DNA from 3 places in the Streptomyces sp. CA-106110 genome. Region 2 is predicted to be linked to each of the others. Evidence: riboswitches for the same ligand, from Rfam matches in the RefSeq annotation. Region 2 holds a riboswitch; each other region holds the start of a gene.
The links. A riboswitch is a leader RNA that binds a small molecule or an ion and turns the genes downstream of it on or off. The one in region 2 is predicted to bind S-adenosylmethionine.

Region 1 (6,544 bases), 3.1 Mb from region 2:
GCCGGGGAAGTGGGCCGCGAGGTGGATCTGCTTGAGCGGCTTGCTCATGGTGGTCTGGAGTCCTTCCGGCTCAGGCTGCGGGAGCGGCATAGCGGTTGGCGGGACGGGCGAGGCCCAGCAGCCCGCGCAGGGTGTCGGCCTCGTAGGCGGTGCGGAAGGCGCCGCGGCGCTGCAGTTCGGGAACGAGTCCGCGGGTGATGTACGGCAGGTCGTGCCCGGCCACGGCGGGCCGCAGCCGGAAGCCGGACAGTCCGGTCGACTGCAACTCCTGGAGCAGATCGGCCAGTTGTGCCGGTGTGCCGGTGAAGATCCGGGCGTCGCCGGTATACGGGTACTCAGCAAGTGCGTCCAGTCGCTCCCGGCGTTCGGCGGCTTCGGCGGGGTCGTCGTCGAGGAAGACCACCAGGTCGCCGAAGAGGTGCAGCGGTTCCCCGGCCCGCCCGGCCGCGCTCTGCTCGGCCCGGATCTCGGCGACGATCGCCCGGGCCTGCTCGGTGTCGTGCGGGGTGACGTAGCCGAGGTCGGTGGAGCGGGCGACGAGCCGGAAGGGCACGGTCTGGTGGGCGAGGGCGGTGACAGGGGGATGGCCCTGCGGGGGGCGTGGCGTGATGGAGGGGCCCTTGACGCTGAAGTGCCTGCCCTCGAAGCCGATGTAGTGCAGTTTGTCGCGGTCGATGAAGCGGCCGGTCGTGACGTCCCGGATCTCCGCGTCGTCCTCCCAGCTGTCCCAGAGCCGGCGCACGACCTCGACGTAGTCGGCGGCCTCGTCGAAGAGGTCGGTCACCAGGTCCTGTGCGGCGGGGTCGCCGTATGCCTCGATACGGGGGATGGTGCGGCGGCCGAAGTGCGCGGCTTCGTTCGGGCGCGCGGTGATCTGCACGCGCAGCCCCGCGCGGCCGCCGCTGACGTAGTCGAGCGTGGCGATCGCCTTGGAGGTGTGGAACGGCTCCGTATGCGTGGCGACCACGGTCGGCACCAGGCCTATGTGCCGTGTCAGAGGAGCGACCCGTGTCGCGGTCAGCAGGGCGTCGAGGCGTCCGCGGACCTGGTCGGTGCGTTCGTCCGGGTCCAGGAAGTGCGAGGACTGCGGGCCGAGGCCGTCCTCGAAGGTCACGAAGTCGATCAGGCCGCGCTCGGCCTCGGCGACGAGGTCCGCCCAGTAGCCGGCGGTGAACAGGCCGCCGGGCCGGGCAACCGGTTCCCGCCAGGAGGCCGGGTGCCAGCCGGTGCCCTCCAGGGCGACGGCAAGGTGCAGAGGGGAAGGAGCAGTTGAGGACACGAGTGGGTGCCTTCCTGAATTCCGTACGGGATCGCCGACCCCTTGCGCAAGCCGGGTACGGCGGCGGGCGAGCGAAGCGGGATGAGAGCCCCGGCCCGGGCCGGGGAGGGGTCAGGAGCGACAGAGCGCGCCGGCCACGCGCAGCAGATCGATGTGGGGCCGGGAGTGCAGGCGGACGGTGCGCGGTGCATGTGTCACGTCCGTCACCTCCGTACGTCGGGCGCGGCGGGCGCGCCGGGCACATCTCCCCGTGATAACGCCCTGGTCGCGGTCTCTGTTCCTGGTGTGCGGCCACCGGCCGGGCATCCGGCCCCGATGGCGGTGCCGGATGCCCACACGGGTGCGAGCTGCGGCCGGTCGCGGTGCCGCGGGGATCAGGAGTTGTCGACCGGCAGGCCGGGCGGGTTGATCTCGGACTTGGTGACGGCCTCGTTCGAGAGGTTCCAGGCGGCCAGCCACTTGGCGTACTGGCCGTTCTCGATCAGGTGGTTGATGGCGTCGGCGAGCGGCTTGGCCAGCCCGCTGTCCTTCTTCGCGGTCGCCGCGATCAGGCCCTGGAGCGTCTCGCCGGCGCCGGAGAACGTGCCCGCGCTCCGGGTCGCCTGCGGCGTGTTCGCGACCTGAGTGATGTGGTAGGCGATACCGGGGTTGGGACCGAAGTACGCGTCGATCTTCCCGCCGGCCAGCGCCAGGTAGGTGCTGTTTTGGTCCTGGAAGTACTTGACGGTGAGCTTCTTGCCCTCCTTGGCCAGCTTGGCCTTCCACTCCAGCAGGATCTTCTCCTGGTTGGTGCCGGAGCCGACGGAGACGGTCCTGCCCGCGAGGTTCTCGTAGTCGCCGCCGAAGTTCCAGGTGCTCTTCTTGGGCACCTCCCAGCCGAGGTTGTCCTGGCGGTAGGAGGCGAACTCGTACTTCTTCTTGCGTTCCTCGGTGTCGGTGACATTCGAGAAGGCGACGTCGACCTTGCCGCTGTCGATGCCGACGAAGAGGTTCTCCCAGGTCGAGTTCCTCACCTCGGGCGTGAGCCCGAGCACCGCGGCCACCAGGCGGCCGAGGTCGGGTTCGGCGCCGGTGAGGCTCTTCTGGTCGCTGCCCACATAGGCCAGCGGCGGGAAGCCGGAGGGCAGGGCGCCGACGCCGATCTCCAGCTTGCCGCTCTTGCGGACGGCCGCGGGCAGCTCGGCGCTGATGGACGTGACCTCGGGCACCTTGAGGGTGGTCTGTTGCGCGGCGCCGTTGGAGAGCCGGCCCACGGTGACCGTGCCGGAGGAGGCGCTGTCCGTGGTGGTGGCGGCGTCGCTGTCGCCCCCGCACGCGGCGAGCCCGGCGGCGAGGGTGACTACGGCGGTTCCCGCGGTGAGACCGCGAAGGATTCGGCGGCGGAGACTGAGCGCAGGCATGGCTGTCCTTGTCCGGTGGGCGGTGAACATGAGGGCGTGGGGGGAGACTTGGGGAACGGCAAGGCCGCGGACTTCAGAGCACCTTGCTCAGGAAGTCCCGGGTCCGCTCGTGCCGTGGATTGCCGAGGACCTCGGCGGGCGGCCCCTGCTCGACGATGCGGCCGCCGTCCATGAAGACCACCCGGTCGGCGATCTCCCGTGCGAAGGCGATCTCGTGCGTGACGATGAGGAGGGTGGTGCCGCCGCCGGCGAGGTCCTTGATGACGGCCAGCACTTCGCCGACGAGTTCGGGGTCGAGGGCGGAGGTGGGCTCGTCGAAGAGGATCACACCGGGGCGCAGGGCGAGCGCGCGGGCGATGGCCACCCTCTGCTGCTGGCCGCCGGACAACTGCCGCGGATAGGCCCCCGTCCGGTCGGCGAGTCCGACCCGGGCGAGCAGTTCGCAGGCGAATTCCTCGGCTTCAAGCCTGGTCAGCCTGCCGGTCGCACTCGGGGCCAGGGCCACGTTGTCCAACACGGTCAGGTGCGGAAAGAGGTTGAAGTTCTGGAAGACGAAGCCGATGCGGCTGCGCTGGGCCAGGATGACCCGCTCGCTCAGCTCCTTGAGGCGGTCCCCGTGCCGGCGGACGCCGATGGGCTCGCCGCCCACGCTGACATAGCCGCTTTCGGGCTTCTCCAGGTGGTTGATCACCCGCAGCAGGGTGGACTTGCCCGAGCCGGAGGGTCCGAGGACCACGGTCACCTCGCCCGGACGTACCGTCAACTCGATGCCGTCCAGCACCCGGTGGGCGCCGTACCACTTGTGCACATCGTGCACCTCGACCGCGGCGGAGTGCGTCTCGAGCGTCTGGGTGGTCATACGGCGGCCTCTCTGCGCGCACGTTCCCGCAGCTCACGCAGACCGGTGCGGAGCCTCTGCAACGGGGTCGGCGGCAGGGTGCGGGTGGCGCCCCGGGCGTAGTGCCGCTCGACGTAGAACTGGACGACGGACACGATGCTCGTGAGGATCAGGTACCAGACGGTGACGACCAGCAGCAGCGGCACGATGTCGCCGGGGTAGGTACTGCCCATGGTCTGCGCCGAGCCGAACAGATCGAGCAGCGAGACGTAGAACACCAGCGAGGTGCTCTTGATCAGCCCGATCAGCTGGTTGACGTAGTTCGGGGTGATGGACCTGAGGGCCTGCGGGAAGACGATTTTCCTGAACTGGTGGCCCCTGGGCAGGCCGAGGGCGGCGGCGGCTTCGTGCTGGCCCTGGTCGACGGAGAGGATGCCGCCCCGGACGACCTCCGCCGCGTACGCGGCCTCGTTGAGGCTCAGGCCGACCACGGCGACGGCCATGTCGGTGGCCAGCCTGGACTCGTCGAAGGTGAGGAAGGCAGGGCCGAAGGGCACCCCGATGCTCAGCGTCCGGTACAGCGCGCTGAAGTTGTACAGGAAGATCAGCACGACGATCAGGGGTACGGACCGCAACGCCCATACGTAGGTCCAGCTGACGGCGCGCAGCACGGGGCTCCGGGAGAGCCGCGCGAGCGCCAGGACGATCCCGCCGAGCAGGCCGGCCACGGCGCTGAGCGCGGCGACTTCGAGAGTGATCAGCAGTCCGTCGACGATGGTGGGGCGCAGGAACCAGTAGGCGAACCGGTCCCACTGGTAGAAGGGGTTCGAGACCAGGCCGTGGACGAACTGGGCCACCACGACCAGCACCACGGCCGTGGCGATCCAGCGGCCGGGGCGGCGCAGGGGCTGTACCTGCTGGGCGGTGAGCGGTCGGCCGGAAGCGTCCGGCGAGGGGTCGCGGACCGGGTGGGCTGGAGCGGTGGGCGTGGCGTCGGCGGTGGCTTCGGCCATCGGCAGGGCGTCGACGGACACGGCTGTGCCTGGGGGTTCAGTCATGGAGGGCTCCGGCAAGTCGGACACCCGGGGACCGCGGCGGCGGTGCGTGGCCACGACAGGCCGGCAGGGCGGGGATCGCTCTGCGGAGCGGGGCAGCGCACGGGGTCGCACGGAACCGGGGGGTGGGCGGACAACGGCACACCGCTCAAGCGGTGTTCGTCACGGAGGCGGGGCTGGTGGAAGTCGTCAGCCCCGACAGCGGGCGCGGCCCGGTGCGGTACACAGTGCGCTGCTGACGCGCAGAAGGTCGACGGCCCGGTTGGCGACGAGCAACTGTGCGTGCGGCTGTACGCAGCACTGAGGACGGCGTGCGGCCGTCCTGGAAGCTGCGTACATGTCCGCCACCTGTCGCTGTCCTGGCCCCTTGGGCCTCGCGCTTACCGAAACGTCATCCCGGTCCGGTCGTCACCTGGGGCACCCCACCGCGGCGCGAGGGTTGCCGGTCAGCAAGCCAGGGCTTGTCGCTGACGCTCATGACCGTTCTGAGCCGTAAGTAAGTCAGGCCCCGGAACCGATGTCAATGTGCGTCCATCAGGTGATACATCGGCCTACGGACGGACACACCGTCAACTGGCCCGTACCGGTGCGCTGTCGGGCACGTACGCGGCCCAGTCGAGGATCTGCACCGCCGCCCCCGCGGCCTCGAGACCACGACAGCGCGCGTGGTGCCGGCGGGCGATGCCGTCGAGGTCGAGGTGCGGGCCGAAGGCCGGACGGGCGGCCAGCCGGCGGGCATAGGCCCACAGATGCGGGTGGCCGGCGATGCGGTGCACCGCACCTGCGTCCAGGTGCCAGCGGTGCACGGTGTCCAGTTGCACCAGGCTCACCCACAACTCAACGTCGGCGGCGGTGAGTTGATCGCCCAGCACGTATTCCTGACGTTCCAGCCGGCCCTCCAGCGCCCGCAGGGTGCACAGCAGCGAGGTGAGCGCGGCGGCCCGCTCCTCCGCACCGGCGTCGGCGCGACCGGCGCGCTGTGCGGCCGCCTCGAGGCCCTGCTCGCACAGGCGGCGCACACCCTCGAGCTCCGCGTCGGCGCCCTGCGGGTACAGCGCATCGCGGCCGGCGCCGAAGTGCCGGGCCAGGTCGCGCATGATGTCCGGGGCGTGCGTGCTGACGATCCGGCCCGACCACTCGTCGCTGAGCACGGGCGCGACGGCCGCCCCGGAGTAGTGGTGGGCGCTCGCCTCGTACAGCGGGCGCAGCGCGGAATGCTCGCCGCCGGGGCCGTCGGGCACCGCGGGCAGGAGGGTCACGGGGCAGACCTCGTCGAGACCGAGGAGGCTGTGGGTGACGGCTGTCCGCAGACAGTGCGGACAGGAAAGCGACAGATGGAGGCGGTAGCGGCGGGGTACCGCGTAGTGACCGCTGCGTGCGTCGCGGCCGATGCGGCCCCGGAAGGCCGGGACGGACGACGGCGGGAGTGCGGTCAGGGCATGGGCGGACATGTCTCTCCCCGGGTACTGGTACGCGAAGATGCGGAGGATGGCGGCCCGGCGGGCAGGTGACGCTCCCCGGCCCGCACGGCGGGGCGCGGGGTTCCGGCACGGCCGGTTCAGCTCGAGGCGCCGGCCGCGCTGCAGACCCGCAGCAGATCGATGTGACGGCGGGAGGTCAGAAGAAGGGACTGCCGACGTGTGCGGTGCACACGGCCGATGACCGGCTCCAGGCGTCCCATGTTTCCCTACCTATCGACTAGGAAATCCCCACTGGAGTGTCGAGCGGGCTCCGGTCTGCGTCAAGGGGGCCGTCCGCAGTGTGAGAGCGAGGGGGCCCGTCGCATCGGATCGCGGTGGTTCGTCCCCGGTCGGTCCGGCCCATTTCCCCATCTGTCGGGCCCGTGTCCATATCTGGACGGCCGGTAGACTCGGGGACCATGGCCGACTCCCCCGCCCCCGCCGACCTGCCCGCATGCGAAGGGTCGGCCGAGGACACGCTGCTGCCGGCCGAACTGCGCGCCTGGATGCAG
Region 2 (6,544 bases):
ATCAGAAGTCCATGTCACCGCCCGGCATGCCGCCACCGGCGGGCGCGGCGGCCTTCTCCGGCTTGTCGGCGATGACGGCCTCGGTGGTGAGGAACAGCGCGGCGATGGAGGCGGCGTTCTGCAGCGCGGAACGGGTCACCTTCGCCGGGTCGATGATGCCTTCCTTGACCAGGTCGACGTACTCGCCGGTCGCGGCGTTCAGGCCGTGGCCCGGGGTCAGGTTGCGCACCTTCTCCACCACGACGCCGCCCTCGAGGCCGGCGTTGACGGCGATCTGCTTCAGCGGGGCCTCGAGCGCCAGCTTGACCGCGGCGGCACCGGTGGCCTCGTCGCCCTCGAGCTCCAGCTTCTCGAAGACCTGGGAGGCCTGCAGCAGGGCCACGCCACCACCGGCGACGATGCCCTCCTCGACGGCGGCCTTCGCGTTGCGGACGGCGTCCTCGATGCGGTGCTTGCGCTCCTTGAGCTCCACCTCGGTGGCGGCACCGGCCTTGATGACGGCCACGCCGCCGGCCAGCTTCGCCAGGCGCTCCTGCAGCTTCTCGCGGTCGTAGTCCGAGTCGCTGTTCTCGATCTCGGCGCGGATCTGGTTCACCCGGCCGTTGACCTGCTCCGAGGAGCCGGCGCCGTCGACGATGGTGGTCTCGTCCTTGGTGACGACGATCTTGCGGGCGCGGCCCAGGAGGTCCAGGGTCGCGTTCTCCAGCTTGAGGCCGACCTCCTCGGAGATGACCTCGCCGCCCGTGAGGATGGCGATGTCGCCGAGCATGGCCTTGCGGCGGTCACCGAAGCCCGGGGCCTTGACGGCGACGGACTTGAAGGTGCCGCGGATCTTGTTGACGACCAGGGTCGACAGGGCCTCGCCCTCGACGTCCTCGGCGATGATCAGCAGCGGCTTGCCCGACTGCATGACCTTCTCCAGCAGCGGGAGCAGGTCCTTGACCGAGGAGATCTTCTGGTTGGCGATCAGGATGTACGGGTCGTCGAGGACGGCCTCCATACGCTCCATGTCGGTGGCGAAGTACGCCGAGATGTAGCCCTTGTCGAAGCGCATGCCCTCGGTGAGCTCCAGCTCGAGACCGAAGGTCTGCGACTCCTCGACGGTGATGACGCCTTCCTTGCCGACCTTGTCCATGGCCTCGGCGATCAGCTCGCCGATCTGGGTGTCGGCGGCGGAGATGGAGGCCGTGGAGGCGATCTGCTCCTTGGTCTCGACGTCCTTCGCCTGCTCGAGCAGGGCGGCGGAGACGGCCTCGACGGCCTTCTCGATACCGCGCTTCAGGGCCATCGGGTTGGCACCGGCGGCCACGTTGCGCAGGCCCTCGCGGACCAGCGCCTGGGCGAGCACGGTCGCGGTGGTCGTACCGTCACCGGCGACGTCGTCCGTCTTCTTGGCGACTTCCTTGACCAGCTCGGCGCCGATCTTCTCGTACGGGTCCTCGAGCTCGATCTCCTTGGCGATGGAGACACCGTCGTTGGTGATCGTGGGGGCACCCCACTTCTTCTCGAGGACGACGTTGCGGCCCTTCGGGCCGAGGGTCACCTTGACGGCGTCCGCGAGCTGGTTCATGCCGCGCTCGAGGCCACGCCGCGCCTCCTCGTCGAACGCGATGATCTTGGCCATGTGAAGTGGTCCCTCCAGGACTGGGGGTGATTACTTCGGACCGCGCCCGCGCCCGCGACGGACGGCCCCGGCCGGAGGTTCCTTGCCCCACCCGGTCCGCGGCCTCACCGACCCGGTCCTTCTTTTGTCACTCTCACCTTCAGAGTGCTAACGCCAATGATTAGCACTCGCCCCCTCCGAGTGCAAGGTGCGCCCGCGGAGCGGGCTCGTTGAGGGGTGGCGGCCGGGTGGCGGGTGGGCGCACGGGGATCACCAGGTGAACGGAGGCTGACCAGGGCGCGCCCGCGCGCCCCCGCCCCGGGCAAACCGAGGGGCTCGTACCCCGAACCGGGATACGAGCCCCTCGACACGTCGAACAGTTCAGTCGTCGGCGCGTTCTTCAGCCGGCCAGTCGGACCATGTCCGCCTGCGGCCCCTTCTGACCCTGCGAGATCTCGAACTCGACCCGCTGGCCCTCTTCCAGGGTGCGGTAGCCGTCCATCTGAATCGCGCTGTAGTGGACGAAAACATCCGCACCACCGTCGACCGCGATGAAGCCGTACCCCTTCTCCGCGTTGAACCACTTGACGGTGCCCTGAGCCATGCCTAACTCCCCTATTACTGGCCCTTGCACAGATCCACACTTCGCGGACCCGGGTCAGACCTCACCCCCCAACGGTTGGGGGCGTGCGCCGGAACGCGTCGACCGCGGCTGAATGTATCTGTCCAACTGCCGTCTGCAACAGGTCAATCGGACGAGAATTCCGGGCACGACCGGTCGGGAATGTACGGAGAATTCATCCGAATTCAGGGCAAGTCGGGCCCTGCAAAAGGAGCGAATGGCTCAAAAGCCCTGCCTACTTTGGCTACTTCTTATCGGCCTACGGCAGGAACTCAGAGCACCCGGCGGGGAAACCGGGAGCGGGTTCCCCAACTGTACCGTGCTCAACCATGCAGAATTGCCCCCTCCGCTTGTCTCACGGAGAGGGCAATTCGATGAACTCTCGGTGACCTGAGTTACCGAGGGTAATGATCGGGCGGGCCGAGTGACCGTCAGCCGCCCGCCACCGCCGGGATGATGGAGACGCCGGCGCCGTCGGGCGTCACCGTCTCGAGACCCTGCTCGAAGCGGACGTCGTCGTCGTTGACGTACACGTTGACGAAGCGGCGCAGCTTGCCCTGGTCGTCCAGGACGCGGGCGGCGATGCCGGTGTGGTTCTTCTCCAGGTCGGCGATGACCTCCGCCAGGTTCCCGCCCTCGGCGGGAACCTCGGCCTGGCCGCCGGTGTAGGGGCGCAGGATGGTCGGGATGCGGACGGTGACGCTCATGGGGTGTGACCTCCGGTGGGGTACGGCCGGCGGGACGGGCGCTCAGACGAGCCCGGCCGCGCGGAAGGAGTCCAGGTTCGGGCGGATCGTGGCGGTGAGCCCGGTGCCGGCCACCGCGTCCAGCGTCTTGAGACCGTCGCCGGTGTTGAGGACGACCGTCGTCTTCGCCGGATCGAGGACACCGCTCTCGATGAGCTTGCGCGTGACACCGACGGTCACGCCACCGGCCGTCTCGGCGAAGATGCCCTCCGTACGGGCGAGCAGCTTGATGGCATCGACGATCTGATCATCCGTCACGTCCTCCACCGCACCGCCCGTGCGGCGCGCGATGTCGAGGACGTACGGGCCGTCGGCCGGGTTGCCGATGGCCAGCGACTTGGCGATCGTCTTCGGCTTCTGCGGCCGTACGACGTCCTGGCCCGCCTTGAAGGCGACCGACACCGGCGAGCAGCCCTCTGCCTGCGCACCGAAGATCTTGTAGGGCGTGTCCTCCACGAGCCCCAGCTTGATCAGTTCCTGCAGCCCCTTGTCGATCTTCGTCAGCTGCGAGCCGGAGGCGATCGGGACCACGATCTGGTCGGGCAGCCGCCAGCCGAGCTGCTCGGCGATCTCGTACGCCAGGGTCTTGGACCCCTCCGCGTAGTACGGACGGAGGTTGACGTTGACGAAGCCCCAGCCCTCGCCGGCCGGGTCGCCGATCAGCTCGGAGCAGAAGCGGTTCACGTCGTCGTAGTTGCCCTCGATGCCGACGAGGTCGCCGCCGTAGATCGCGGCCATGACGATCTTGCCCTGCTCCAGGTCGTGCGGGATGAAGACGCAGGAGCGGAAGCCGGCACGGGCCGCCGCGGCGCCGACCGCGCCCGCGAGGTTGCCGGTCGAGGAGCAGGAGAGCGTGGTGAAGCCGAAGGCGCGCGCCGCCTCCAGCGCCTGGGCGACCACACGGTCCTTGAAGGAGTGCGTGGGGTTGCCGGAGTCGTCCTTCACATACAACCCGCCGGTGACGCCCAACTCGCGCGCCAGGTTGTCCGCCTTGACGAGCTTGGTCCAGCCCGGGTTGAGGTTCGGCTTGCCGGCGACGTCCGCCGGGACCGGCAGCAGCGGCGCGTAACGCCAGATGTTGGCGGGGCCGGCCTCGATGCGCTTACGCAGTTCCTCGGTGTCGTAGCCCGAGAAGTCGTACGCGATCTCCAGCGGGCCGAAACACTCCTCGCAGGCGAAGACCGGGCCGAGGGGCACCCGGTGGCCGCACTCACGACACGAGAGAGCCGCGGCGGGACCGAGATTCACGGAGTCGGTGGTGCTTGCAACTGTCTGCACAGCCATGTCAGGCGAGGCCCTTTCTCCTCATCTTCCTCACGACGCATCTCGCCGTGAGACGGATTTGGCACCTTCCCTAGTCGGGAGCCTCGCGAAGACGATCAGGAGCGATCTACGAGAACCGACTGGAGGGTTGCCGGGGCTTCATCGGGCCGTGTCCCTCTGCCCCTCTGGATGAGCGGTATGCGGTTGTTTCACCGTGGTGAGCGACGGCGACCCCCGACATGCGATGGTCACCGGCGTTGTTCAAGACTGTAACCGAAGGCCAGGACAGTTGAGAGAGTCGTCCGAACCGCGAGATGGACGGATCACCACCCGCACCCCATGCGAGTCCCACTCGGGGATCACTTCCGATCTCTTCTGCCGACCACCGCCGTACGAACGTGAGGAGCCGCAGACTGTGCTGGAAGAAGTAGAGCGCTGGCTGAGCACCCGCTCCTGGTCCGTCGCCGATCGCCCGCTCCACCAGATCCTGGCCGCGAAACGCTCGTCCGGCTCAACGGTCAGTGTGGTGCTGCCCGCGCTCAACGAGGAGGAGACGGTCGGCGACATCGTCGCCGCCATCCGCCACGACCTCATGCAGAAGGTCCCGCTCGTCGACGAGATCGTCGTCGTCGACTCGGGCTCCACCGACCGCACCTCCGAGGTCGCCGCGGCGGCCTGCGCGAAGGTGGTGCACCGCGACGCGATCCTGCCGCGGATCCCGGCCGTGCCCGGCAAGGGCGAGGTGCTGTGGCGGTCCCTGCTCGTCACCCGTGGCGACATCGTCTGCTTCATCGACGCGGACCTGAGGGAGTTCTCCTCGGAGTTCGTCTCCGGAATCGTGGGCCCGCTGCTCACCGACCCCGGCGTGGACCTGGTGAAGGCGATGTACGACCGGCCGCTCGGCGCCACGGCCGGCCAGGGCGGACGTGTCACGGAGATGATGGCCCGCCCGCTGCTCAACATGCACTGGCCCCAGCTGGCCGGATTCGTGCAGCCGCTCGGCGGCGAGTACGCGGCCCGCCGTTCCCTGCTGGAACGGCTGCCGTTCCCGGTCGGGTACGGGGTGGAGCTCGGCATGCTGGTCGACGCCCTGCACCTGGTGGGCCTGGACGCCCTCGCCCAGGTCGACGTGGGGGTGCGCAAGCACCGCCACCAGGACGGTCAGGCGCTCGGCCGCATGGCCGCCGCGATCTACCGCACCGCACAGCTCCGGCTGGCCCGCGGTCATCTGATCCGCCCGTCCCTCACCCAGTTCGAACGGGTGGCGGGTGGGTTCGAGCCACGGACGTACTCGGTGGACACGGAGGAGCGGCCGCCGATGGAACAGATCGCCGAGTACATGGAACGAAAGGCGGCCTGAATGGCTGCGGAACCCGTTGTATACGGCTCCGCATACGGCTGAATGGAACGTTTGAGCGTTTAGGCTCCGGGCTAGGTTTCGTGGCATGGCTTCCCCGCACACGGCTTCCGTACTTGTCGCCTCCAACCGCGGCCCGGTCTCGTACACGCTGGACGAGAGGGGGGAGCTCACCGCCAAGCGGGGCGGTGGCGGACTGGTCTCCGGACTGTCGGCGATCGGCCCGGACACGGACGCCGTCTGGATCTGCTCCGCCCTGAACGACGCCGACCGTGAGACCGTCCGGCGCACGGGCGGTGCGCTCGATCCGGCCGACACCGGCGGGCAGCGCGTACGGATGCTCGACATCGACGCGCGGGTGCACGCCGACGCGTACAACGGCATCGCGAACTCGGTGCTGTGGTTCGTGCACCACATGCTGTACCAGACGCCGCTCGAGCCGGTCTTCGACGCGGCGTTCCGGCGCCAGTGGAAGGCCTACGAGGAGTACAACCGCGCGTTCGCCGAGGCACTCGCCCAGGAGGCGGGCCAGGGCGCGGCGGTCCTGATCCAGGACTACCACCTCACCCTGGCCCCCCTGATGCTCCGCGGTCTGCGCCCGGACCTGCGGATCGGTCACTTCTCGCACACTCCGTGGGCGCCGCCGGAGTACTTCCGGATGCTGCCCGACGACATCGCGGCGCAGGTGCTCGGCGGGATCCTGGGCGCCGACCGGGCGGCGTTCCTGACGCAGCGCTGGGCGGACGCGTTCACCGAGTGCTGCCACGCGGTCCTCGGCCCCGGCAGCGCCTCGGGCACGCGCATCGGTGTGCACGGACTGGGCGCTGACGCCGACTTCCTGCGGTGGCGGGCGCACCAGCCGGACGTGAACGAGCGGATGGCGGCGCTGCGGCAGCAGATCGGCACGACTCCCGACGGCAGGCCCCGGAAGACGATCGTGCGGGTGGACCGCA
Region 3 (6,544 bases), 1.9 Mb from region 2:
TCTCCGGCGTCATGCTGCTGCGCGACCTGGGTCCGCTGCCCGGGACCAAGCTCCGCCACACGATCTGGTCCAAGGGCAAGCTCCTCGTCAACATGAACACGAACCAGCCGCTGCGTCCCTCGGACGTCGCGGTGGGCTCGCTCACCTTCGCCAAGCCCGAGGGCCTGGAGGAGGCCAACGAGGACTTCCAGGTCGAGATCGCGAAGGCCGCCCTGATGATCGTCCGGCTCCAGCCGGAGAACATCAAGGACAAGAAGGAACTCGAGTGGTCCCACGAGGGCATCGTGGCCTACTCGAAGATCTGCACCCACGTCGGTTGCCCGATCTCCCTGTACGAGCAGCAGACGCACCACGTCCTCTGCCCGTGCCACCAGTCCACCTTCGACCTCTCCGACGGTGCCCGAGTCATCTTCGGCCCGGCCGGTCACGCCCTGCCGCAGCTGCGCATCGGCGTCAACGCGGACGGCTACCTCGAGGCGCTCGGCGACTTCGAGGAGCCCGTCGGTCCTGCATTCTGGGAGCGCGGATGAGTACTACACCGAGCAACACGAATCCGTCTGCCGCCGGCACGGCGGACAGCTCGCGCGGACGGGCACCGGCCGGCGAGCGCATCGCGGACTGGGCCGACGGCCGCCTGGGGATCTACTCCCTGGCGAAGTCCAACATGCGCAAGATCTTCCCCGACCACTGGTCGTTCATGTTGGGCGAGGTCTGCCTCTACAGCTTCATCGTCATCATCCTCACGGGTGTGTACCTGACGCTGTTCTTCCACCCCTCGATGAACGAGGTCGTGTACCACGGCAGCTATGTGCCGCTGCAGGGTCAGACCATGAGCGAGGCCTTCAACTCCACGATGCACATCAGCTTCGATGTGCGTGGCGGCCTGCTCATCCGTCAGATCCACCACTGGGCCGCGCTGATCTTCATCGCCGGCATGTTCGTGCACATGATGCGCGTGTTCTTCACGGGCGCGTTCCGCAAGCCGCGTGAGATCAACTGGGTGTTCGGCTTCCTGCTGTTCGTCCTCGGCATGTTCACCGGCTTCACCGGTTACTCGCTCCCGGACGACCTGCTCTCCGGCACCGGTGTCCGCTTCATGGAGGGCGCGATCCTGTCCGTGCCGATCGTCGGCACGTACCTGTCGTTCTTCCTCTTCGGCGGACAGTTCCCGGGCGGCGACTTCGTGGCCCGCTTCTACTCGATCCACATCCTGCTGCTGCCGGGCATCATGCTCGGCCTGGTGGTCGGCCACCTGATCCTGGTCTTCTACCACAAGCACACGCAGTTCGCGGGTCCCGGAAAGACGAACAACAACGTCGTCGGCATGCCGCTGCTGCCGGTGTACACGGCCAAGGCCGGAGGCTTCTTCTTCCTGGTCTTCGGTGTCATCGCGGCCATCGCGGCGCTCGCCACGATCAACCCGATCTGGGTCTTCGGGCCCTACCGTCCGGACCAGGTGTCCACGGGTGCCCAGCCCGACTGGTACATGGGCTTCTCCGAGGGTCTGATCCGTACGATGCCGGGCTGGGAGGTCAACATCTGGGGCCACACGCTCGTCCTGGGCGTGTTCATCCCGCTGGTGATCTTCCCGCTGGTCCTGGTGACGATCGCGGTCTACCCGTTCATCGAGTCCTGGGTCACCGGGGACAGGCGCGAGCACCACATCCTGGACCGCCCGCGCAACGCCCCGACGCGTACGGCCTTCGGTGCCGCGTGGATCGCCTGGTACTTCGTGCTGCTGATGGGTGGTGGCAACGACATCTGGGCCACGCACTTCCACCTGTCGATCAACGCGATCACCTGGTTCGTCCGCATCGCCTTCTTCGTGGTGCCGGTCCTCGTGTTCGTGGTCACCAAGCGGGTCTGCCTCGGCCTCCAGCGCCGCGACCGCGACAAGGTGCTGCACGGCCGCGAGTCGGGCATCATCAAGCGGCTGCCGCACGGTGAGTTCATCGAGGTCCACGAGCCGCTCAGCCAGGAGCAGCTGCACACGCTCACGGCGCACGAGCAGTACAAGCCGGCCGAGATCGGCCCGACGGTCGACGAGAACGGCGTCGAGCGGAAGATCAAGGCCACGGACAAGCTGCGCTCCAAGCTGAGCTACGGCTACTACGGGGACACCAACCAGATCCCCAAGCCCACGGTCGAGGAGTACAAGGAGATCACGAGCGGCCACGGCCACCACTGATCGCTGCGCACGCCACACGCCACAGTCGAAGGGCCCTTCCGGTGTTCGGACGGGGCCCTTCGCCGTCTGCCGGGCTGGATAGGGTGGACCTGTTCGAGATATGCGTCCCGTAGTCCGGGACAACGACCCAGGAGCGGCTTATGAGCGCTGTGACCCCCGCTGGAGGCGACACCGCGGCGGGCCGTTCCTGGCCCCAGGTGCTGAACGGGCTGCTGGACGGCCGTGACCAGAGCGCGGACGACACGGCCTGGGCGATGGACCGCATCATGCGCGGCGAGGCGTCGGACGCGCAGATCGCCGGGTTCGCGGTGGCACTGCGGGCCAAGGGCGAGACGGTGGAGGAGATCACCGGCCTTGTCCGTGCGATGTACGAGCACGCGAACGTGATCGAGGTGCCGGGGCCGACGGTCGACATCGTCGGTACGGGCGGTGACGGCGCGAAGACGGTGAACATCTCCACGATGTCGTCGATCGTGGTGGCCGGCACCGGAGCCAAGGTCGTCAAGCACGGCAACCGGGCCGCGTCCTCCGCGTCCGGGGCCTCGGACGTGCTGGAGAAGCTCGGGGTCAATCTGGAGCTGCCGGTGCACCGGGTGGCCGAGGTGGCCGAGGAGGCCGGGATCACCTTCTGCTTCGCGGTGAAGTTCCACCCGGCGCTGCGGCACGTGGCGGCGGCGCGCGGGCAACTGGGAATCCGTACGACGTTCAACATCCTGGGCCCGCTGACCAACCCGGCGCGGGTGAAGGCCCAGGCCGTGGGAGTCGCGGACCCGCGGATGGCGCCGATCGTGGCGGGGGTCCTCGCCGAGCGCGGCAACTCCTCGCTGGTGTTCCGCGGCGACGACGGCCTGGACGAGCTGACGACCACATCGACCTCCCGGGTCTGGATCGTCCGCGACGGCAAGGTCACCGAGGAGGCCTTCGACCCCCGGGACGTGGGGATCGACCTGGTCCCGGTGGAGGCGCTGCGCGGTGCCGACGCCTCTTACAACGCCGATGTGGCGCGACGGGTGCTGACCGGTGAGACGGGCCCGGTACGGGACGCTGTACTGCTGAACTCGGCGGCGGCGCTGGTGGCGCTGGAGCCGGGTTCCGGGTCGCTGGCGGAGCAGATCCGGGCCGGGATGGAGAAGGCCGTGGAGTCCATCGACTCAGGGGCCGCCAAGCGGACGCTGGACCACTGGGTGGCGGCGACCCACGCCTGATGCCCGCGGGGCCCGGGGCGCGGGCTCCTCGGCTCCGCTCCAAGCTGTTCCGGGTGTGTCTGACAGGGGTGCCCCACCGGCTCAGGGCCGGTGGGGCCCACCAGGCATCTCCGGCTCGGCGGGCCGGCCATCCGGCACTCCGGCGCCTTCGCGGCCGTGCGCGCATCCCCGGCTGTGGATGGGCCTTCGTGGCGGCGTGCGGGTCGCGGTCTGCGAATCGGCCTTTGTAACCGCGCGCGTCCCCGTCTCCGGTGCGGCCTTGGTGGTGGTGTGCGGGTCGCTGTCGGCGGTCCGACTGTCGTGGCCGTGCGTAGGTCGTGGTCTGCCGTCCGGCCGTCGTAGGCGTGTGTGGATCGCGGTCTGCGGTCCGACCTTCCTGGCCGTGTTCGCGTCCCCGTCTCCGGTGCGGTCTTCGTGGCCGTGTGTAGGTCGCGGTCTGCGGTCCGGCCTTCGTGGCGGTGCGTGGGTCGCGGTCTGCGGTCCGGCTTCCGCAGCCGTGCGCGCGTCCCCGGCCTCCACAGCCGTGCGCGCGGCCCCCTCTCCCTACCGGCCCTTCGCAACCCTGTGTGCATCCCGGCATCCGGACAGAAGTTGCGGCTGGGCGATCACGTCCCGTAGCGTCCTGTGCAGGTCATGAGCGACAGCCATTCGGCCCCGGCCGGCTGTCCGGCAACCCTCCGTCCGTGGCGGGGTGCCCCGGGTGAGGACCAGGCCGTGGGCAGCGAGGTCTGCGGCAAGCGCGGACCCCTCGCGTCACCAGGGGTCCTGGTCGTTCGAGGGAGCCTTCCGTGAGCAAGCGAATGCGATAGGGCCGCAGAGCCCCGCCTCCGCATCCCCTTTCACCCCTTTTCACCTTTTCCCGTGCCGCTGACGCAGCCGTGCGCCGTCGTGCGCGCCGTCCGGCACGGCGATCCCACCTGCTTACACGGGAGTGCACCCATGTCCGTCTCCACCCTTGCCGCCGACCCGTCCGTTTGTGCCCCGCTGCCCGTTCTGGGCCGGGATGTCACTGTCCCGCTCGTCACGGGCGGAGAGGTCACCTACGCCGCGCTCGACTACGCGGCCAGCGCCCCGGCACTCCAGCGTGTCTGGGACGACGTGGCGGCCTACGCCCCGTACTACGGCAGCGTCCACCGCGGTGCCGGGTACCTCTCGCAGCTGTCCACCGACCTGTTCGAGAACGCCCGCCGGACCGTCGCCGCGTTCCTCGACTGCCGCGAAGAGGACGAGGTGATCTTCACCCGGTCCACCACCGACTCGCTCAACCTCCTCGCCGCCACCCTTCCGGCCGACTGCCAGGTCTTCGTCTTCGAGACGGAACACCACGCCTCCCTGCTGCCCTGGCGGGGTGCGCGTGTCACCTGCCTGGACGCCCCGCGCACTCCGCAGCAGGCCGTCGCGACCCTGGAGCGCGCCCTCGCGGACCGCGATCCCCACGGCCCGGCCCTGGTCTGTGTCACCGGCGCCTCGAACGTCACCGGCGAGCTGTGGCCGGTGCGCGAGCTCGCGGCGGCCGCCCATGCGCACGGCGCCCGTATCGTGCTGGACGCCGCCCAGCTGGCCCCGCACCACCCGGTGTCGGTCAAGGACCTGGACGTCGACTGGATCGCGTTCTCCGGGCACAAGCTGTACGCGCCGTTCGGTTCCGGAGTCCTGGCCGGCCGCGCCGACTGGCTGCGCGCGGCCGAGCCCTACCTCGCGGGCGGAGGCGCCAGCCGCAAGGTCACCCGGCGCACCGACGGGGGAGTGGACGTGGAGTGGCATGAGAGCGCCGCACGGCACGAGGCGGGCTCGCCCAATGTCATCGGCGCCTACTCCATCGCCTCGGCCTGCAAGGCCCTCACCGAGGCCGGTTTCGACGCCCTCGTCGCCCGTGAGCAGTACCTGATCGGGAAGGTCCGGGAAGGGCTGGCCGGGGTCCCGGAGGTCAAGGTGCTCTCCCTCTTCGGCGACGACTCGCCCCGCGTCGGGGTCATCTCCTTCGTCGTCGAGGGCTGGAACAGCTCCCACTTCGCCGCCGCGCTCTCCGCGGAGTACGGCATCGGCGTCCGCGACGGCCTCTTCTGCGCCCACCCGCTGGTGCGCACGCTTCTGGGTGCCGACCCGCAGACCCAGGGGGAGTGCGGCGCCCCCGAGGCGGCGCCCGGTGAGAAGTCGCTGAACGCGATCCGCGTCAGCTTCGGCGCGGGCACGCCCGACGAGCACGTGGAGCGCTTCCTCGGTGCGGTCAAGGAACTGGTCCGCGACGGTGCGAAGTGGAACTACCGCGCGGAGGACGGCCGTTGCGTGCCGGCGGTCTGAGCCACCGGGACACGGCCGGGTGGGCTCCCTCCCGTCCGCCCCGCGGCGGACGGGGGAGCGGCCTCGGCGGCCGGCGCCGCTAGTTGTCGAGCCCGATCGCGAACGCCGCCTCCAGGTCGTGCTGGGAGTAGGTGCGGAAGGCGACGTGCGTGTCGGTGCCCAGGACGCCCGGGATCTTGCTGATCCGCCCGGGGATGACGTCCGCCAGGTCGTCGTGGGCCTTGACCCGGACCATGGCGATGAGGTCGTAGGTGCCCGTGACGGAGAAGACCTCGCTGACGGAGTCCAGCGCGGCGATCGACTCGGCGATCTCGGGGATCCGGTCCACGCTGGTCTTGATGAGGACGATCGCGGTGATCACGGCTGGTGTTCTCCCTCGGGGGCCTGGGCTGGGGGTTTCACCCTACTCGTACGGCCGTAGCGCACCCATGCGTAGACGAAGCCGAGGGTGAAGCCGACCAGGTGGGCGAGGTAGGCCACCCCCGGGCCCTGGCTGGCGCGGCCCGCGGCCATCCACTGCAGAGCGGCCCAGAAGGGCAGCACCACCCACGCCGGGAAGCGCAGCGGCAGGAAGAGCAGGAAGGGGAAGAGACTGGTCACCCTGGCCTTGGGGAACAGGAACAGGAACGCGCCGAGGACCGCGGAGATCGCCCCGGAGGCCCCGACCAGCGCCTGGGCCGAGTCATCGTTGGCCGCGGCGTACCCGAGTAGCGCCAGGTAGCCGCAGCCCAGGTAGAACAGGGCGAACTCCAGATGGCCCATCCGCTCCTCGGTCATCGCCCCGAAGACATAGAGGAAGAGCATGTTGCCCAGCAGATGCACCCAGGTGCCGTGAACGAACAGTGCCGTC

Region 1: it holds a riboswitch for S-adenosylmethionine, as region 2 does, so the genes downstream of both, ACQEXA_RS45240 (amino acid ABC transporter permease) here and thrC (threonine synthase) in region 2, are expected to answer to the same signal.
Region 3: it holds a riboswitch for S-adenosylmethionine, as region 2 does, so the genes downstream of both, ACQEXA_RS39620 (aminotransferase class V-fold PLP-dependent enzyme) here and thrC (threonine synthase) in region 2, are expected to answer to the same signal.

Annotation. Positions count from the first base shown of each region.
Region 1 covers NZ_JBNJNB010000001.1:9,791,481-9,798,024, reverse strand. Annotated here, with positions in the region: gene ACQEXA_RS45265 (NtaA/DmoA family FMN-dependent monooxygenase) at 1-48, opposite strand, end outside; gene ACQEXA_RS45260 (LLM class flavin-dependent oxidoreductase) at 71-1,279, opposite strand; gene ACQEXA_RS45255 (putative leader peptide) at 1,391-1,585, opposite strand; gene ACQEXA_RS45250 (ABC transporter substrate-binding protein) at 1,654-2,679, opposite strand; gene ACQEXA_RS45245 (amino acid ABC transporter ATP-binding protein) at 2,753-3,538, opposite strand; gene ACQEXA_RS45240 (amino acid ABC transporter permease) at 3,535-4,575, opposite strand; SAM riboswitch class IV at 4,944-5,054, opposite strand; gene ACQEXA_RS45235 (glutathione S-transferase C-terminal domain-containing protein) at 5,142-6,023, opposite strand; gene ACQEXA_RS45230 (MarR family winged helix-turn-helix transcriptional regulator) at 6,452-6,544, shown strand, end outside.
Region 2 covers NZ_JBNJNB010000001.1:6,697,477-6,704,020, reverse strand. Annotated here, with positions in the region: gene groL (chaperonin GroEL) at 2-1,624, opposite strand; gene ACQEXA_RS30940 (cold-shock protein) at 2,004-2,207, opposite strand; gene ACQEXA_RS30935 (MoaD/ThiS family protein) at 2,657-2,932, opposite strand; gene thrC (threonine synthase) at 2,975-4,255, opposite strand; SAM riboswitch class I at 4,274-4,430, opposite strand; gene ACQEXA_RS30925 (glucosyl-3-phosphoglycerate synthase) at 4,650-5,594, shown strand; gene ACQEXA_RS30920 (alpha,alpha-trehalose-phosphate synthase (UDP-forming)) at 5,680-6,544, shown strand, end outside.
Region 3 covers NZ_JBNJNB010000001.1:8,583,022-8,589,565, forward strand. Annotated here, with positions in the region: gene qcrA (cytochrome bc1 complex Rieske iron-sulfur subunit) at 1-530, shown strand, start outside; gene qcrB (cytochrome bc1 complex cytochrome b subunit) at 527-2,188, shown strand; gene trpD (anthranilate phosphoribosyltransferase) at 2,329-3,393, shown strand; SAM riboswitch class IV at 4,023-4,139, shown strand; gene ACQEXA_RS39620 (aminotransferase class V-fold PLP-dependent enzyme) at 4,333-5,694, shown strand; gene ACQEXA_RS39625 (Lrp/AsnC family transcriptional regulator) at 5,774-6,055, opposite strand; gene ACQEXA_RS39630 (rhomboid family intramembrane serine protease) at 6,052-6,544, opposite strand, start outside.